Linked DNA regions of Nocardioides panacis. The protein of the gene in region 1 interacts with the protein of each later gene in a pairwise test. Links are inferred from orthologs where the notes say so. Each region holds a gene or a part of one and is shown in the gene's direction. Other genes may lie near its edges.

The links.
Region 2: the proteins of KRR39_RS02915 (region 1) and ileS interact in binary tests that used the Escherichia coli proteins (3 or more experiments, as listed by UniProt). The link is inferred for Nocardioides panacis from one-to-one orthologs.

The regions. Positions count from the first base shown.
Region 1 is NZ_CP077062.1:572,981-579,083, reverse strand. The notes cover bases 2,301-4,991. They hold KRR39_RS02915 (hydrogenase maturation protease), read left to right. Parts: upstream 2,301-3,254; coding sequence 3,255-3,728; downstream 3,729-4,991. Other genes in these bases: KRR39_RS02905 (Kae1-like domain-containing protein), read left to right, coding at 4,850-4,991; hypC (HypC/HybG/HupF family hydrogenase formation chaperone), read left to right, coding at 3,730-4,911; KRR39_RS26475 (DUF6893 family small protein), read left to right, coding at 3,129-3,248; KRR39_RS02920 (DUF6084 family protein), read left to right, coding at 2,301-3,132. In the rest of the region: KRR39_RS02930 (NifU family protein), read left to right, coding at 1-524; KRR39_RS02925 (DUF5947 family protein), read left to right, coding at 521-1,162; more of KRR39_RS02920, read left to right, coding at 1,159-2,300; more of KRR39_RS02905, read left to right, coding at 4,992-6,103.
Region 2 is NZ_CP077062.1:2,417,973-2,426,975, forward strand. The notes cover bases 2,463-6,233. They hold ileS (isoleucine--tRNA ligase), read left to right. Parts: upstream 2,463-2,844; coding sequence 2,845-6,033; downstream 6,034-6,233. Other genes in these bases: KRR39_RS11745 (DivIVA domain-containing protein), read right to left, coding at 6,127-6,233. Also shown: KRR39_RS11720 (RluA family pseudouridine synthase), read right to left, coding at 1-775; lspA (signal peptidase II), read right to left, coding at 811-1,398; KRR39_RS11730 (TraR/DksA family transcriptional regulator), read right to left, coding at 1,371-1,856; KRR39_RS11735 (hypothetical protein), read left to right, coding at 1,825-2,361; more of KRR39_RS11745, read right to left, coding at 6,234-6,876; KRR39_RS11750 (YggT family protein), read right to left, coding at 7,068-7,358; KRR39_RS11755 (cell division protein SepF), read right to left, coding at 7,418-7,912; KRR39_RS11760 (YggS family pyridoxal phosphate-dependent enzyme), read right to left, coding at 7,974-8,678; KRR39_RS11765 (purine nucleoside phosphorylase YfiH/LACC1 family protein), read right to left, coding at 8,675-9,003. UniProt on the Escherichia coli protein: Catalyzes the attachment of isoleucine to tRNA(Ile). As IleRS can inadvertently accommodate and process structurally similar amino acids such as valine, to avoid such errors it has two additional distinct tRNA(Ile)-dependent editing activities.

The DNA.
Region 1 (6,103 bases):
CGTCCTCGTCGGTCACCCTCGAGCTCGCGGTCCGGGACGCGCTCGAGGCCGCCGCCCCCGAGATCACCTCGATCGAGGTGGCGTCACCCACCACCGTCCCGGCCACCGGGACGCTGATCCCGGTCGAGGCCCTGCGCACCCGGATCGAGCTCGGGACACCGGACGCGGGAGCCGGCGCGACCTGGCATACGCTGCCCGCCGCCGTCGGCCTCGCGTCCGGACAGGGCTCCACCACGACCGCCGGGGACACCGCGTTGTTCGTGTGCCGGGTCGGCCCGGACCTGTTCGCGTTCCGGGACGGCTGCGCACGGTGCGCCGGCAGCCTGGCGGGCGCGCTGCCGGTGCGACGGCTCGGCGGCACGGCCGGGGACGCGGTGCTCACCTGCCCCGCCTGCGGCGCGCACTACGACGTACGACGCGCGGGCGCCTGCCTGGACGCGGCCGACCTGCACCTGGACCCGTTCCCGCTGCTGGCCGAGGCCGGCACGGTCGCGGTCGCCGTCCCGACGACGGTCGGCGCATGAGCAGCGGCCGGGCGCAGCTCGGCACGCTGCGCCGGATCAGCCAGACCCGCCGCCCGGTGGAGGCCGGCGAGCGCTGCGAGATGTGCAGCGCCCCGGTCGCCGAGGAGCACCCGCACGTCGTCGACGTCGTGGGCCGCGGGCTGATGTGCACCTGCCGGCCCTGCTACCTGCTGTTCACCGACCAGCACGCCGAGATGCGCTACCGCGCGGTGCCGGACCGCTACCTCGCGTTCCCCGGCTTCCGACTCGACCGGGCCGACTGGGACGAGCTGCAGATCCCGGTCGGGCTTGCGTTCCTGTTCCGCAACTCGGCCCAGGACCGGGTCGTGGCGTTCTACCCCGGGCCCGCGGGTGCCACCGAGTCCGAGCTGTCGCTCACCGCCTGGGAGCGGGTGCTGGCCGCCAACCCCGGCCTGGCCACGGTGCTGCCCGACGTGGAGGCGCTGCTGGTCCGGGGCACGCGGGAGGACGAGGGCTTCAGCTGCCACGTCGTCCCGATCGACGCCTGCTACGAGCTGGTCGGCCGGATGCGGCAGACCTGGCGCGGGTTCGACGGCGGCCAGGAGGCCCGGGTGGCCCTGGAGGAGTTCTTCGCGAAGGTCGACGACCGGAGCCGGCCCGGGGAGGCCCACCCGTGAGCGAGTGGACCTTCCGGGTGCTCGACGTCGCCCCGACGCCGTACGCCGCGACCCCCGAGCTGACCGCCCGGCTGCGGATCGAGGAGAGCACCGGGGTGCAGGTGCACGCGATGGCGCTGCGCTGCCAGGTCCGCATCGAACCCCAGCGGCGCGGCTACGACGAGGCCGACGAGGCCGGGCTGCGCGCGCTGTTCGGCGACCGGGCGCGCTGGCCGCAGACGCTCAAGCCGTTCCAGTGGATGCAGTGCCACACCACGGTCCAGGGGTTCACCGGCGCCACCGAGGTCGACCTCGCGCTGCCCTGCACCTACGACTTCGACGTGACCGGGTCGCGGCTGCTGCACGGCGTCGGCTCCGGCACGCTGCCGTTGAGCCTGCTGTTCAGCGGCACGGTGTTCACCCGCGGCGAGCACGGCTTCGGGGTGCTGCAGGTGCCCTGGGACAGCGAGGCGCGCCACGACCTGCCGGTGCGCGTCTGGCAGGACATGATCGCCACCTTCTTCCCGCACCAGGGATGGATCCGTCTCGACCACGACGTGCTGGCGGCGCTCGGCGACTACCGCGCCCGGCACGGTCTCGTGTCGTGGGAGGAGACCGTCGGCCGGCTGCTCGGCGCGGTGTCCTCCCCGGTCGGGGGGCGAGCAGCCGTGAGCCCCGTCCCCGCCGACCGGCTCCAGCGGGCCCGCACCGTCGCCGACGCGGTGCTCTACGAGGGGTACCTCCTCTACCCCTACCGCGCCAGCTCCGACAAGAACCGCGCCCGGTGGCAGTTCGGCGTCCTCGGCCCGCCCGGCGCGGCGGACCGCGGGCTCGGCGAGCCGGACACCCTGACCCTGCACACGATCCTCACCGGCGTCCGGGCCGGGTCGTCGGTCGACGTGCACCTCAGGTTCCTGCAGCTCCAGCACCGGCAGGTCCTCGACGCGCACGGCACGGAGGTCGCGTCCCTGCCGGTCGGGGACCACACCGAGCTCACCTGGGACGAGGCCGTCGAGCAGGAGGTCGTGGTGCGCGCCGACGTCTCGGCCGGCGGTGTCCCCGACACCCCGGTGACCGTCGACGGCGGCGAAAAGGTCGAGGCACTGCCCGGTGGCGGATCGCTGGTGCGGCACCGCCGGCCGCTGCGCGCGGTCGTCACGGTCGGCACCGAGCGGCACGGCCCGTTCACCCGGCTCTCGGTGACGGTCCGCAACGACCACCCGGAGCGGCCCGCGACGCCCGAGGACGCCACGCGCACGTCGCTGCTCGGCGCCCACCTGCTCGTCGAGGCCGACGGCTGCGGCTTCGTCTCGATGGTCGACCCACCGCCGGCGGCACGCCCGATCGCCGACGGGCTGCGCCAGGACCGCTGCTGGCCGTTCCTCGCGGGCGACGAGGGCGACACCGACCTCCTGCTCGGGTCGCCGATCATCCTCTACGACCACCCGCAGGTCGCCGCGGAGAGCGCGCAGGCACTGTTCGACGCCACCGAGATCGACGAGATCCTCACGCTGCGGGTGATGACGATGACCGACGCCGAGAAGGCCGAGGCCCGGGCCACCGACCCCAGGGCGGCCGCGCTCATCGACCGCTGCGACGCGATGACCCCGGCGGAGCTCCAGCAGCTGCACGGCGTCTTCCGCGACCCGCACGGCCCGGCCGGGTCGGACGCACCGCCGTGGTGGGACCCGGCCACCGACGCCTCGGTCGACCCGGGGTCCGACACCGTCCTGGTCGACGGGGTGCGGGTCGGCGCGGGCACCCGGGTGCGGCTGCACCCCCGGCGGCGGGCCGACGCGCAGGACCTGTTCCTGGCCGACCGGGCGGCCCGGGTCACCGGGGTGCTGTTCGACGTGGACGGCCGGACCCACGTCGCGGTGGTGCTCGAGGACGACCCGGCCGCCGACCTGCACGAGTGGTACGGCCGCTTCAGCTACTTCGCACCGGACGAGATCGAACCGCTCACCGAACGAGAGGAGAGCCGACCATGAGGATGATCGGGAAGCTGACCACGTTGGTGGTCCTGGCGCTGGCAGCGGCCGCCGCCGCGACCGGGGTGAAGTCGGTGCCGGACCTGCAGCGGTACCTCCGCATGCGGCAGATGTAGCCGGCCGTGACGGTCCTGGTCGCCGGCATCGGCAACCTGTTCGGCTCCGACGACGGCTTCGGCCCCGAGGTCGTCCGCCGGATGGGCGCGCGCGCCGGCGACGACGTCCGCGTCGTCGACTACGGCATCCGCGGCATGCACCTGGCCTACGACCTCCTGGACGGGTACGACGCCCTGGTGATCGTCGACGCGGTGCCGCACGGCGAGCCCGGCGAGATCACCGTGCTCGAGGTCGGGCCGGACGACCTGGGCGCCGACGACTTCGACCCGCACGGCATGAACCCGGTCGCGGTGCTCGCCTCGCTGAGCACCCTGGGCGGCACGCTCCCCCCGACCTACGTCGTGGGCTGCCGTCCCGCGTCCACGGCCGACGGCATCGGTCTCGGTGCCGCCGTCGCGGCCGCCGTACCCCGGGCGGTGGAGACCGTGGACCGGCTGCTCGACCGGCTGCTGCGCGCCGACGTCCCGCAGGAGGCCTGACATGTGCCTGGGCATCCCCGGTCGGGTCGTGGCCCTCGCGGACGGCTACGCCGGCCAGGTCGCGCTCGTCGACGTCGAGGGCGCACAGCGCCAGGTGAACGTCGGGATGCTCGAGGCGCAGCCCGCACCGGGCGACTGGGTGCTGATCCACATGGGCTTCGCCGTCGAGGCGATCGACGAGGCGGCGGCCAGGACCGCGCTGAGCGGCCTGCAGCTGATGGGCAGCGGCCGGGCCGCCCGGGTGCGCCGTCGCTACGACGTGTTCGGGCTCGTGCAGGGTGTCGGCTTCCGGCCGTTCGTCTACGTCACCGCCTCTGAGCTGGGGCTGGCCGGCTCGGTGTGCAACACCCCCTCCGGGGTCGTCGTCGAGGTCGAGGGCGACCCCGACGCCGTCGACGTCTTCGGCCGCCGGCTGGTCGACGACGCGCCGCCGCTCGCCGAGGTCGAGGGGCTCCACGAGACCGACCTGCCGACCCGTGGCGGCACCGGCTTCAGCATCGAGGACAGCAGCGGCGGCGCCGGACGGACGCTCGCCTCGCCGGACGTCGCGGTGTGCGAGGACTGCCTGGCCGAGCTCGCCGACCCGCTGGACCGGCGCTACCGGCACCCGTTCATCTCCTGCACCAACTGCGGTCCGCGCTTCACGATCATCACCTCGCTGCCCTACGACCGGGCGGCCACCACGATGGCCGGGTTCGAGATGTGCGCCGCCTGCCGCGCGGAGTACGACGACCCCGGCGACCGGCGGTTCCACGCGCAGCCGGTCGCCTGCCCCGACTGCGGCCCGACGCTCGCCCTGGACGGCCCGGGGATCCACGACACCGGCGACGCCGCCGTACGACGGACGCGGGAGCTGCTCGCGGACGGGCAGGTCGTCGCGGTCAAGGGGCTCGGCGGCTACCACCTGGCCTGCGACGCCCGCAACGAGGACGCGGTCGCCGAGCTGCGGCGGCGCAAGCAGCGCGGCGCCAAGCCGTTCGCGGTGATGGCCCGGGACCTGGCCGTGGCCGAGGGCCTGGTGTCGATGACCGAGGCGGAGCGCGGGCTGCTCACCGGCCCCCGCAAGCCCGTCGTCCTCCTCCCCCGCCCCGAGTTGTCAGGCGCTCACTCGGTCGGGACCGATCCACCGCCTGACAACTCGGAGGGGGGGCGTCGCGGGGGGCGTCGCGCCGGGGTCACCTGACCTCGGGATCCTTCTTCCGTACACGCCGTTGCACGTGCTGCTGCTCGGGGAGGCCGGGGACCCGGGGCCGGACGTGCTGGTGATGACCTCGGGCAACCTGTCCGGCGAGCCGATCGTCACCGACGACGCGGAGGCCCGCGAGCGGCTCGGGGACCTCGCGGACGCGTTCCTGGTGCACGACCGGCCGATCCGGGTGCCGTGCGACGACTCGGTCGCCCGCGTGGTGGCCGGCGCCGAGCTGCCGGTGCGCCGCTCGCGCGGTCACGCACCGCTGCCGGTGGCCCTGCCCTTCGAGGTCGACCCGGTGCTGGCGACCGGGGCCGACCTGAAGAACACCTGCGCGCTGGCGGCCGGGCGCTACGCGTGGCTCAGCCAGCACGTCGGGGACCTCGACGACCTGGCCACCCAGGACGCGCTCGGCCGCACCGAGCGGCACCTCGAGGAGCTCACCGGGGTGCGGCCCGGCCGGCTGGTCACCGACGCGCACCCAGGCTACCGCTCGGCCGCCTGGGCCCGGGAGCGGGCCCAGGGGCGGGAGGTGCGGACCGTGCAGCACCACCACGCGCACGTCGCCTCGGTGATGGGCGAGCACGGCCTCGGCCTCGACGACCGGGTGATCGGGGTCGCCTTCGACGGCACCGGCTACGGCACCGACGGCGCGATCTGGGGCGGTGAGGTGCTGGTCGCGGGCTACAAGGAGCTCCGGCGGGCGGCGCACCTCGGCTACGTCCCGCTGGCCGGCGGCGACGCCAGCGTGCGCCGCGCCTACCGGATGGCGCTGGCGCACCTGCGGGCCGCGGGCGTGCCCTGGTCCGAGGACCTGCCAGCGGTCGCGGCCTGCCCCGACCGCGAGCGGTCCGTGCTCGCGCACCAGCTCGACACCGGGCTCGGCTGCGTGCCGACCTCCAGCATGGGGCGGCTCTTCGACGCCGTCTCGTCGCTGACCGGGGTCCGGCACACCAGCGACTACGAGGCCGAGGCGGCGGTGCGGCTGGAGGCCCTGGCCCGCGCGTACGACGGGCCAGCGGCGCCGTACGCGTTCGGGCTCGTCGAGGACCCGCACGGCGCCGTCGTGGCCGACCCCGGCCCGGTGGTGCGCGCGGTCGTCGACGACGTACGCCGCGGCGCCGGCCCGGCGCGGGTGGCGGCCCGCTTCCACGCCGGCGTCGCGGCGCTCGTCGTCGAGCTCGCC
Region 2 (9,003 bases), 1.8 Mb from region 1 along the record:
CCCGCTCGGACAGCGTCGGGTCGGCGCCGTAGGTGATGTCGCCGACGCAGGGGTGCTTGAGCGCCGCCATGTGCACCCGGATCTGGTGCGTGCGGCCGGTCTCGAGGTGCACCTCGAGCAGGGTGGCGAACCGGTGCGCCTCGAGGGTCTCGTAGTGGGTGATGCTCGCCTTGCCGTCGGCGCGGACGGTGAACTTGTAGTCGTGCTTGGGGTGCCGGGCGATCGGCGCGTCCACGGTGCCCGACAGCGGGTCCGGGTGCCCCTGGACCAGGGCGTGGTAGGTCTTGTCGACGGTCCGCTGCCGGAAGGCGTTCTTGAGCACGGAGTAGGCCCGCTCGGACTTGGCGATCACCATCACGCCGGAAGTGCCGACGTCGAGCCGCTGCACGATGCCCTGGCGCTCGGCGGCGCCGCTGGTCGAGATCCGGAAGCCGGCCGCGACGAGGTGCCCGACGACCGTGGGACCGGTCCAGCCCGGGCTGGGGTGCACGGCGACGCCGACGGGCTTGTCGATCACCACGATGGCGTCGTCGTCGTGGATGATCTTGATGCCCTCGACGGTCTCCGGGACGACGGCGAACGGGTCGACGGCGGCGGGGATCGCGACGTCCAGCATGGAGCCGGGCTCGACCCGGTCGGACTTCGCGGGCGGTTCCCCGTCGACGCTGACGTGCCCGCTGAGGATCAGCTCGGCGGCGCGGGTGCGCGAGAGCCCGAACATCCGGGCGATCGCGGCGTCCACGCGCTCGCCGGCGAGGCCGTCGGGAACCGTCACCGTGCGCCGCTCGTGACCGGAGAAGTCGGGGCCCGTCACGAGGCGCCGGCGGGGTCGGCGCCGCGCGAGCGGGTGCCGTTGACGGACATCCCTCGCACGGCCTGGAGGATGAGGACGCCGGCTGCGATGTTGATGCAGACGTCGGCGACGTTGAAGATCGGCCAGTTCGGCAGCTGCACGAAGTCCACGACGTGACCGCGCAGGAAGCCCGGCGAGCGGAACACCCGGTCGGTGAGGTTGCCGAGGATGCCGGCCATCAGGAACCCCAGGCCGATCGCCCAGCCGGTGCTGCGCAGCCGGCGGACCGTCCACAGCACCGCGACCGCGGCGGCGATCGCGACGCAGGTGAGCACGAGGGTGTACGACGTGCCGGTGCTGAACGCGGCTCCGGGGTTGCGGGCGAGGTAGAGGGTCACCAGGTCACCGACGACCTGCACCGGCGGGCGGCCGGTGAGGTGCTGGACGGCCAGCACCTTGGTGACCACGTCGACGGTGTAGCCGACCGCGGCGATCACGGCGAACACCACCAGGGCACCCGGACGCGCCCGCGGACGCTCGACGGGGTCGGTGGGGGAAGTGGTCGAGTCGCTGGAGTTCAGCGACGCTCCTCGCGCTGCTTGCATGACAGGCACAGTGTCGCACGCGGAAAAGCCATCAACCGCATCTTGCCGATCGGCTCCCCGCCGATCTCGCAGACGCCGTAGGTGCCGTCCTCGATGCGGGCCAGGGCCCGCTCGGTCTGGGCGAGCATCTCCCGCGCGTTGTTGGCCAGGCTCATCTCGTGGTCGCGCTCGAACGTCGTCGAGCCGACGTCGGCCTGGTCGTTGCCGGCGCCGTCGCCCGCGTCCCGCATCAGGTCGTGCAGCTCGTGCTCGGCCAGGTTGAGCTCGGAGCGGAGCCGTTCGCGGTCGGCGTTGAGGTCGCCGCGCACCTCGGCCAGCTCGGCCTTGGTCCACGGGCTCTCGTCGGCCTTCACCGCGAGCTTCGCCGGGGCCGTGGACTTCCTGGCCGCTGTCTTCTTGGTGGCTGGTGTCGTGGCGGGAGCCTTCTTGGCCGCCGCCTTCTGGGTCGGAGTGGTCACCGGGGCCTTCTTCGCTGCAGTCTTCGGGCTGTCCGCGGTCTTCTTCACGGCAGGCAACTTCTGGGGGGCGGCGCTCGACGTCCGCTTCGACGTCTTCCTCGCCGTCGTCGGGGCCGGCGCCCGGGTCGCCGACTTCGTGGTCGCCCGCTTCGTGGGCGACGTGCTGACCTTCTTGGTGGCGGCCGTCTTGGTGGCGGGCGTCTTCTTCGCCGCCGGCGCCTTCCTGGCGGGCGCCTTCTTCGCCGGCGCGGTCTTCTTCGCGGCCGGCGCCTTCTTCGCGACCGGCGCCTTCTTCGCGACCGGCGCCTTCTTCGCGACCGGCGCCTTCTTCGCCGGCGCAGCCGCGGTCTTCTCCGCGGTCTTCTTCGCGGTCTTCTTGGTGGACGCAGAGGCCCGGCCGGTGACCGCCGAACGCGTCACCCGCTTCGCCGCGGCGACCGTCGAGCCGGCCAGCTTGCGTGCAGTGCTGCGTGCCATGTGCTCGCGGCCCCCTCAAAAACCGTGAATACATCAAGGAACGTGTGGCCACTGTGAGCTGCCACACGCGTGCGGTGAGGATATGCCGCACCCGCACACCAGACAACCAATCGCGCCCACGATCCGGTAAATTTCCGGCGACCGTCCGCGAGTCTGGTTGCAAGCCGGGCCAAACCCGCGTGAACCAGCGGCACCCGGTCTGGCAGACTTGTCCCGACCGCACGGCGTGGACGGGACGAGTAGCCCCGAGGACAGCCGCCAGCGACCCGGGGACGGTGAGAGCCCGGGGGTGTTGTCCGGAGCGAAGATCACCCCGAGCCGCCGGAAGAGCGCCCGCCCCGCCCGGGGCAGGCAGGTAGACCCGGCAGCGGTGGAGAAGAGTGGGCGGCCCAGCAGCATCCGGGCCGCCAAGAAGGGTGGTACCGCGGGAGCGGCCGGTGCAGCACACCGACCTCCTCGTCCCTTCAGCCCCGCAGCACCCAGGCCGAAGCGACGTACCGAAGGACCAGCCGTGAGCGAGTACCGACCCGTCCCACCCCAGGTGGACCTCCCCGCCCTCGAGCACGAGGTGCTCGACTTCTGGCGGGACCACCAGACCTTCGACAAGTCGCTGGACCGCGCCGGCGACCGACCCCGCTGGACGTTCTTCGAGGGTCCCCCGACCGCCAACGGCCGCCCGGGCACGCACCACGTCGAGGCGCGGGTCTTCAAGGACGTCTTCCCGCGGTTCAAGACGATGCAGGGCTACCTCGTCGAGCGGAAGGCCGGCTGGGACTGCCACGGGCTGCCCGTCGAGCTCGCGGTGGAGAAGGAGCTCGGCTTCACCGGCAAGGCCGACATCGAGAGGTACGGCGTCGCGGAGTTCAACGCCAGGTGCCGGGAGTCCGTGCTGCGGCACGTCGACGCCTTCGAGGAGATGACCGAGCGGATGGGCTACTGGGTCGACACCTCCGACCCCTACCGCACCATGGACCCGGCCTACGTCGAGTCGGTGTGGTGGGCCCTCAAGCAGATCCACTCCCGCGGCCTGCTGGTCCAGGACTACCGCGTGGCGCCGTACTGCCCGCGGGACGGGACGGGCCTGTCCGACCACGAGGTCGCCCAGGGCTACGAGACCGTCACCGACCCGAGCGTCTACGTCCGGTTCCCGCTGACCTCCGGCCCGCTCGCGGGCACCGCTGATCGCCCGGGAGCGTCGCTGCTGGTGTGGACCACCACGCCGTGGACGCTGGTGTCCAACACCGCGGTGGCGGTCCGCCCGGACGTCACCTACGTCGCGGCCACCGACGGCACCGAGACCCTCGTGGTCGCCGAGCCGCTGCTGGGGGCCGTGCTGGGCGAGGGCTGGACGGTGCAGGAGACCGTGCTCGGCGCCGACATGGAGCGCTGGACCTACCAGCGGCCCTTCGAGCTCGTGGAGTTCCCGCCGGTCGAGGCCGGCGGCACCGCCCCGCACCTCGTGGTGCTCGCCGACTACGTCACCACCGAGGACGGCACCGGCCTGGTGCACCAGTCCCCCGCCTTCGGCGAGGACGACATGGCGGTCTGCCGGTCCTACGGCCTGCCGGTCGTCGTACCGGTGCAGCCGGACGGGCACTTCGGCGCCGACGTGCCGCTGGTGGGCGGGCAGTTCTTCAAGCACGCCGACGCGGACCTGGTCAAGGACCTCGAGACCCGCGGGCTGCTGTTCCGGCACGTCGCCTACGAGCACAGCTACCCGCACTGCTGGCGCTGCCACACGCCGCTCATGTACTACGCCCAGCCCTCGTGGTACGTCCGGACCACCCAGGTCAAGGACGCCCTGCTGCGCGAGAACGAGAAGACCCACTGGTTCCCCGAGACGATCCAGTGGGGCCGGTACGGCGACTGGCTGACCAACAACGTCGACTGGGCGCTGTCGCGCAGCCGCTACTGGGGCACGCCGCTGCCGATCTGGCGCTGCGCCGAGGGGCACCAGACCTGCGTCGGGTCGCTCGCCGAGCTGTCCGAGCTGTCCGGGACCGACCAGTCCGAGCTCGACCCGCACCGGCCGTTCGTCGACGACGTGACGCTCGCCTGCCCGGAGTGCGGCGAGGAGGCCCGCCGGGTGCCCGAGGTCATCGACGCCTGGTTCGACAGCGGCTCGATGCCGTTCGCGCAGTGGGGCTACCCGCACGCGCCCGGCTCCGAGCAGGCCTTCGAGGCGGCCTACCCCGCGGACTTCATCTGCGAGGCGATCGACCAGACCCGCGGCTGGTTCTACACGCTGATGGCGATCGGCACGCTGGTCTTCGACGAGTCGTCGTACAAGAACGTGCTCTGCCTGGGCCACATCCTGGCCGAGGACGGCCGGAAGATGTCCAAGCACCTCGGCAACATCCTCGAGCCGATGCCGCTGATGGACCAGCACGGCGCCGACGCCGTGCGCTGGTTCATGGCCGCGTCCGGCTCGCCGTGGGCGGCCCGCCGGGTGGGCCACGCCAGCATCCAGGAGACCGTCCGGAAGGTGCTGCTGACCTACTGGAACACGGTCGCGTTCCAGGTGCTCTACGCCCGCACGTCCGGCTGGTCACCCGGCGACCCGGCCCCGGAGCTGGCCGACCGGCCGGTCCTGGACCGGTGGGCGCTCTCGGAGGCGCACCGGCTCGCGGCCGGCGTCACCGAGGCGCTGGAGGTGTTCGACACCCAGCGCGCGGGCAGCCTGCTGGCGGCGTACGTCGACGACCTGTCCAACTGGTACGTCCGTCGTTCGCGGCGGCGCTTCTGGGCCGGCGACCCCGCCGCGCTCGCCACCCTGCACGAGTGCGTCTACGTCGTCACGCTGCTGATGGCGCCGCTCACGCCGTTCATCACCGAGCGGGTGTGGCAGGACATGTTCGCCGCCACCTCCGACGAGCTGCCCGAGTCGGTGCACCTGGCGGCGTGGCCGCGCGTCGACGGCAGCCTCGTCGACGACGAGCTCGGCGCGCAGATGTCGCTGACCCGTCGGCTCGTCGAGCTCGGCCGGGCGGCCCGCGCGGACGCGAAGGTGCGGACCCGGCAGCCGCTGCGCCGGGCCCTGGTCGCCTCCTCGGCGTGGTCCCGGCTCACCGACGAGCTCCGCCGGGAGGTCGCCGACGAGCTGAACGTGCTCGCGGTCGAGCCGCTGTCCTCCGCCGGCGCCGACCTCGTGGACTTCTCCGCGAAGGGCAACTTCCGGGCACTGGGCAAGCGCTTCGGCAAGCAGACCCCGGTCGTCGCGGCCGCGATCGCCGCCGCCGACGCCACCCGGTTGGCCGCCGACCTGGCCGAGGGCGGCCGGACCACGGTCACCGTCGAGGGCGAGCGGCTCGAGGTGCTCGCCGACGAGGTGATCGTCTCCGAGCGCCCGCGCGAGGGCTGGTCGGTGGTCAACGAGCAGGGCGAGACCGTCGCCCTCGACCTCGAGATCACCGACGAGCTGCGGCTGCTCGGCCTCGCGCGCGGCGTCGTACGACGGGTCCAGGAGGCCCGCAAGACCAGCGGCTTCGACGTCAGCGACCGGATCCGGCTGCGGTGGTTCGCCGAGGGCGAGACCGCCGAGGCGATCGAGCTGCACGGCGGGACGGTGGCCGAGGAGGTGCTCGCCCCGGCCGGTCCCGAGCGTGCGGGCTCGGTCGCGGACCTCGACGGCGGCGCACCGGAGACCGACGACGAGCTCGGGCTGACGTTCACCGTCGAGGTGGTCGCCGCCCCGGCGTGACCGGGAGCGGACGCAGCACGAGGCCGGTGCCCCTGGTGGGGGCACCGGCCTCGTCGCGTCGTGCGTCACCGGCCGGGGCCGGTGGTGGGTGGGTCAGCCGTTCTGGTGGTCGTTCTCGTCGCCCAGGAGGGACTTCAGCCGCTTGGGAGCGTGGTCGCTGCCCTCGAGGACCGCGCCCTCGCCGCTGCCGTCGAGCGCAGACAGCTGCTGCTGGAAGTAGCTCTTCAGCCGGGAGCGGTACTCACGCTCGAACGAGCGCAGGTTCTCCACCTCCGCGTTGAGCTTGTCCTTCTCCTTCTCGAGGTCGCCGAAGAGCTGCTCGCGACGCTCCGCGGTCTCGGAGTCGAGCATCTGCGACCGGGTCCGGGCGTCGGACTCGACGCGGTCGGCCTTGATCTTGCTCTCGGACTCCAGGCGCTCGGCCTTGGTGCGGGCCTCGCCGACGATCTTGTCGGCCTCGTCCTTCGCCTCGCCGACGAGCTCGTGGGCGTTGCGGGTGGCGATCTCCAGCAGCCGGGCCGCGGCGCTGGAGGCGTCGGCGACCGTCGTGACCTTGATGGTCTCGACCGGAGCGGCCGCCGCGGGAGCGGGGGCTGCCACCTTCTCGGGAGCCTTGACGGGCTCGGGAGCCTTCTCCTGGACGGGAGCGGTGGCCGGAGCCGAGCCGCCACCCTGCTGGGCGGCGGAGAGCTTGCTGCGCAGGTCCTCGTTCTCACGAGTCAGTCGGGCCAGCTCGGCCTCGACCTCGTCGAGGAACTGGTCGACCTCGCCCATGTCGTAGCCCTCACGGAGCCGGACAGGAGTAAAGCGCTTGTTGCTCACGTCCTCAGGCGTCAGCGGCATGACCTCACCCTTTGTTCGTAGTCGTCGTCTGGTGGTGCAGTGGCGTCGTGCGTCCTGCTGCCACGGCGTGCCCACCGTACTCCGGAACGGGGTCCCGGCTTTCCAGGGGGGCGACCTGCGTGGCTCCGGGGAAGGATACCCAGATCGGGACGTTCCCCACCACGCGAGCGGGCGTTCGTCCGGAGGTGTCCCTAGAAGAAGAGGTTGCCGACCAGGATCTGCAGCAGGTACACGACCACCAGGACGATCAGGAAGCTCGTGTCGAGCATCACGGCGCCGAGCCGCAGCGGCGGCACGAAGCGCCGTACGAACAGGATCGGCGGGTCGGTGATCGTGTAGACGATCTCCAGCACGAACAGCACCGGGCCCTTGGGGCTCCAGGAGCGGGCGAAGACCTGCACCCAGTCCACGACAAGGCGGATGAGCATCAGGCCCAGGAAGACGTTGAGGACCAGCAGGAGGATCGCGCCGACGGTTTGCACAAGGCCGAAGTCTAGCCAGGAACCGCCAACTCGGCCGGGCGCGACACCCGCCGCCGGGGTCAGCTCTGGTTGAAGAAGCCGCCGGCGTCCGCGATGCGCTGCTTGTCCTCGGCGGCGACCGAGACGTTCGGCGGCGAGAGCAGGAACACCTTGTTGGTGACCCGCTCGATGGTGCCCCGGACGGCGAACACGAGCCCGGCGGCGAAGTCGACGAGACGCTTGGCGTCCATGTCGTCCATCTCGGAGAGGTTCATGATCACCGGGACGCCCTCGCGGAAGTTCTCCCCGATGCTGCGCGCCTCGTTGTAGGTGCGCGGGTGCAGCGTGGTGATCCGGGACAGCTCGGCCACGGTCGCCTGCGGGGCGACGTGCGGCTGGGCGGCCTGCGGGCGGCGACGCTCGGAGATGTTCGCGACGGGGGCCGGGCGGGCCGGCTCCTCGGTGGCACCACGCTGGGGACGCTCGTCGTACTCGTCGTAGTACTCGTCGTCGTAGCGCTCGGTGTCCTCGAGCAGGCCAAGGTAGACACCCATCTTGCGCATCGCGCTGCCCATGACTTCTGCCTCCGGTACATCTGCGGGCCCCCGGATGGGGCACGCTGCTGCGATCTCGACCCTACCGTCTGGCGGGCCGGCTACCGAGCACCGCGCTGCCTATCCGCACGTGTGTCGCGCCGGATTCGACGGCAGCCTCGAGGTCGCCGCTCATCCCGGCCGAGATCCAGGTCGCGGACGGCTCGATGCTGCGCACCGAGGCCGCGATCTCGGCGAGTTTCGCGAACGCAGGCAGGGGATCCTCCCCCAGCGGCGCCACCGCCATCACTCCGCGGAGCCGGAGGCCCTCGGTGGCGGCCACCTGCTCGGCGAGCCGCTCGACGTCGACGGGAGGTACTCCGGCGCGGCCGCCGTCCCCGGGGTCTGTGTCCAGGCTCACCTGGACCAGGACGTCCACGACGTGGTCACGCTGGTGGGCGCCCGAGGACAGCCCGCGGAGCAGCTTGGCGCGGTCGACGGACTCGACCACGTCGGCGTAGGCCGCGACGGCCGCCGCCTTGTTGCTCTGCAGGCCGCCGATGAAGTGCCAGGTCAGGCCCAGGTCGGCGCACTCGGCCGCCTTCGCCTCGGCCTCCTGGTGCCGGTTCTCCCCCACGTGGCGCACCCCGAGGTCGGCGAGCAGGCGGACGTCGGAGGCCGGGAAGAACTTGGTGACCACCGTCAGCGTCACCTCCTCGGGCGAGCGGCCGGCCCGCCCGGCCGCGTCGGCGATCCGGGCGCGGACCTGCGCGAGGTTCCCGGCGAGCTCGTCGCGTCGCCCGCTCACCCGGCGTCCCCGCAGCTGCGTGCCGGGAGCCAGCGCTTCCACGGCCGCACCCGGACCAGGCCGGCGAGCCGGCCGGAGCGCCGGCCCTGGCGGCGGTAGGAGAACAGGTCCTCGTCCTCGAGGGTGCAGCGCGACGCGTCGAGGACCTCGCACCCGGCGGCGAGCAGCTGGGCCCGCACCCCGGCGCCGATGTCCAGCGCGGGGGTGCCCCACGAGGTCTCCGCGTAGGACTCGGGCACCAGCGCGCTGACCTCGGCCCGCAGCCGGTCCGGCACCTCGTAGCAGGCACCGCACACGTGCGGGCCGACCCAGGCCGTGACCGGCC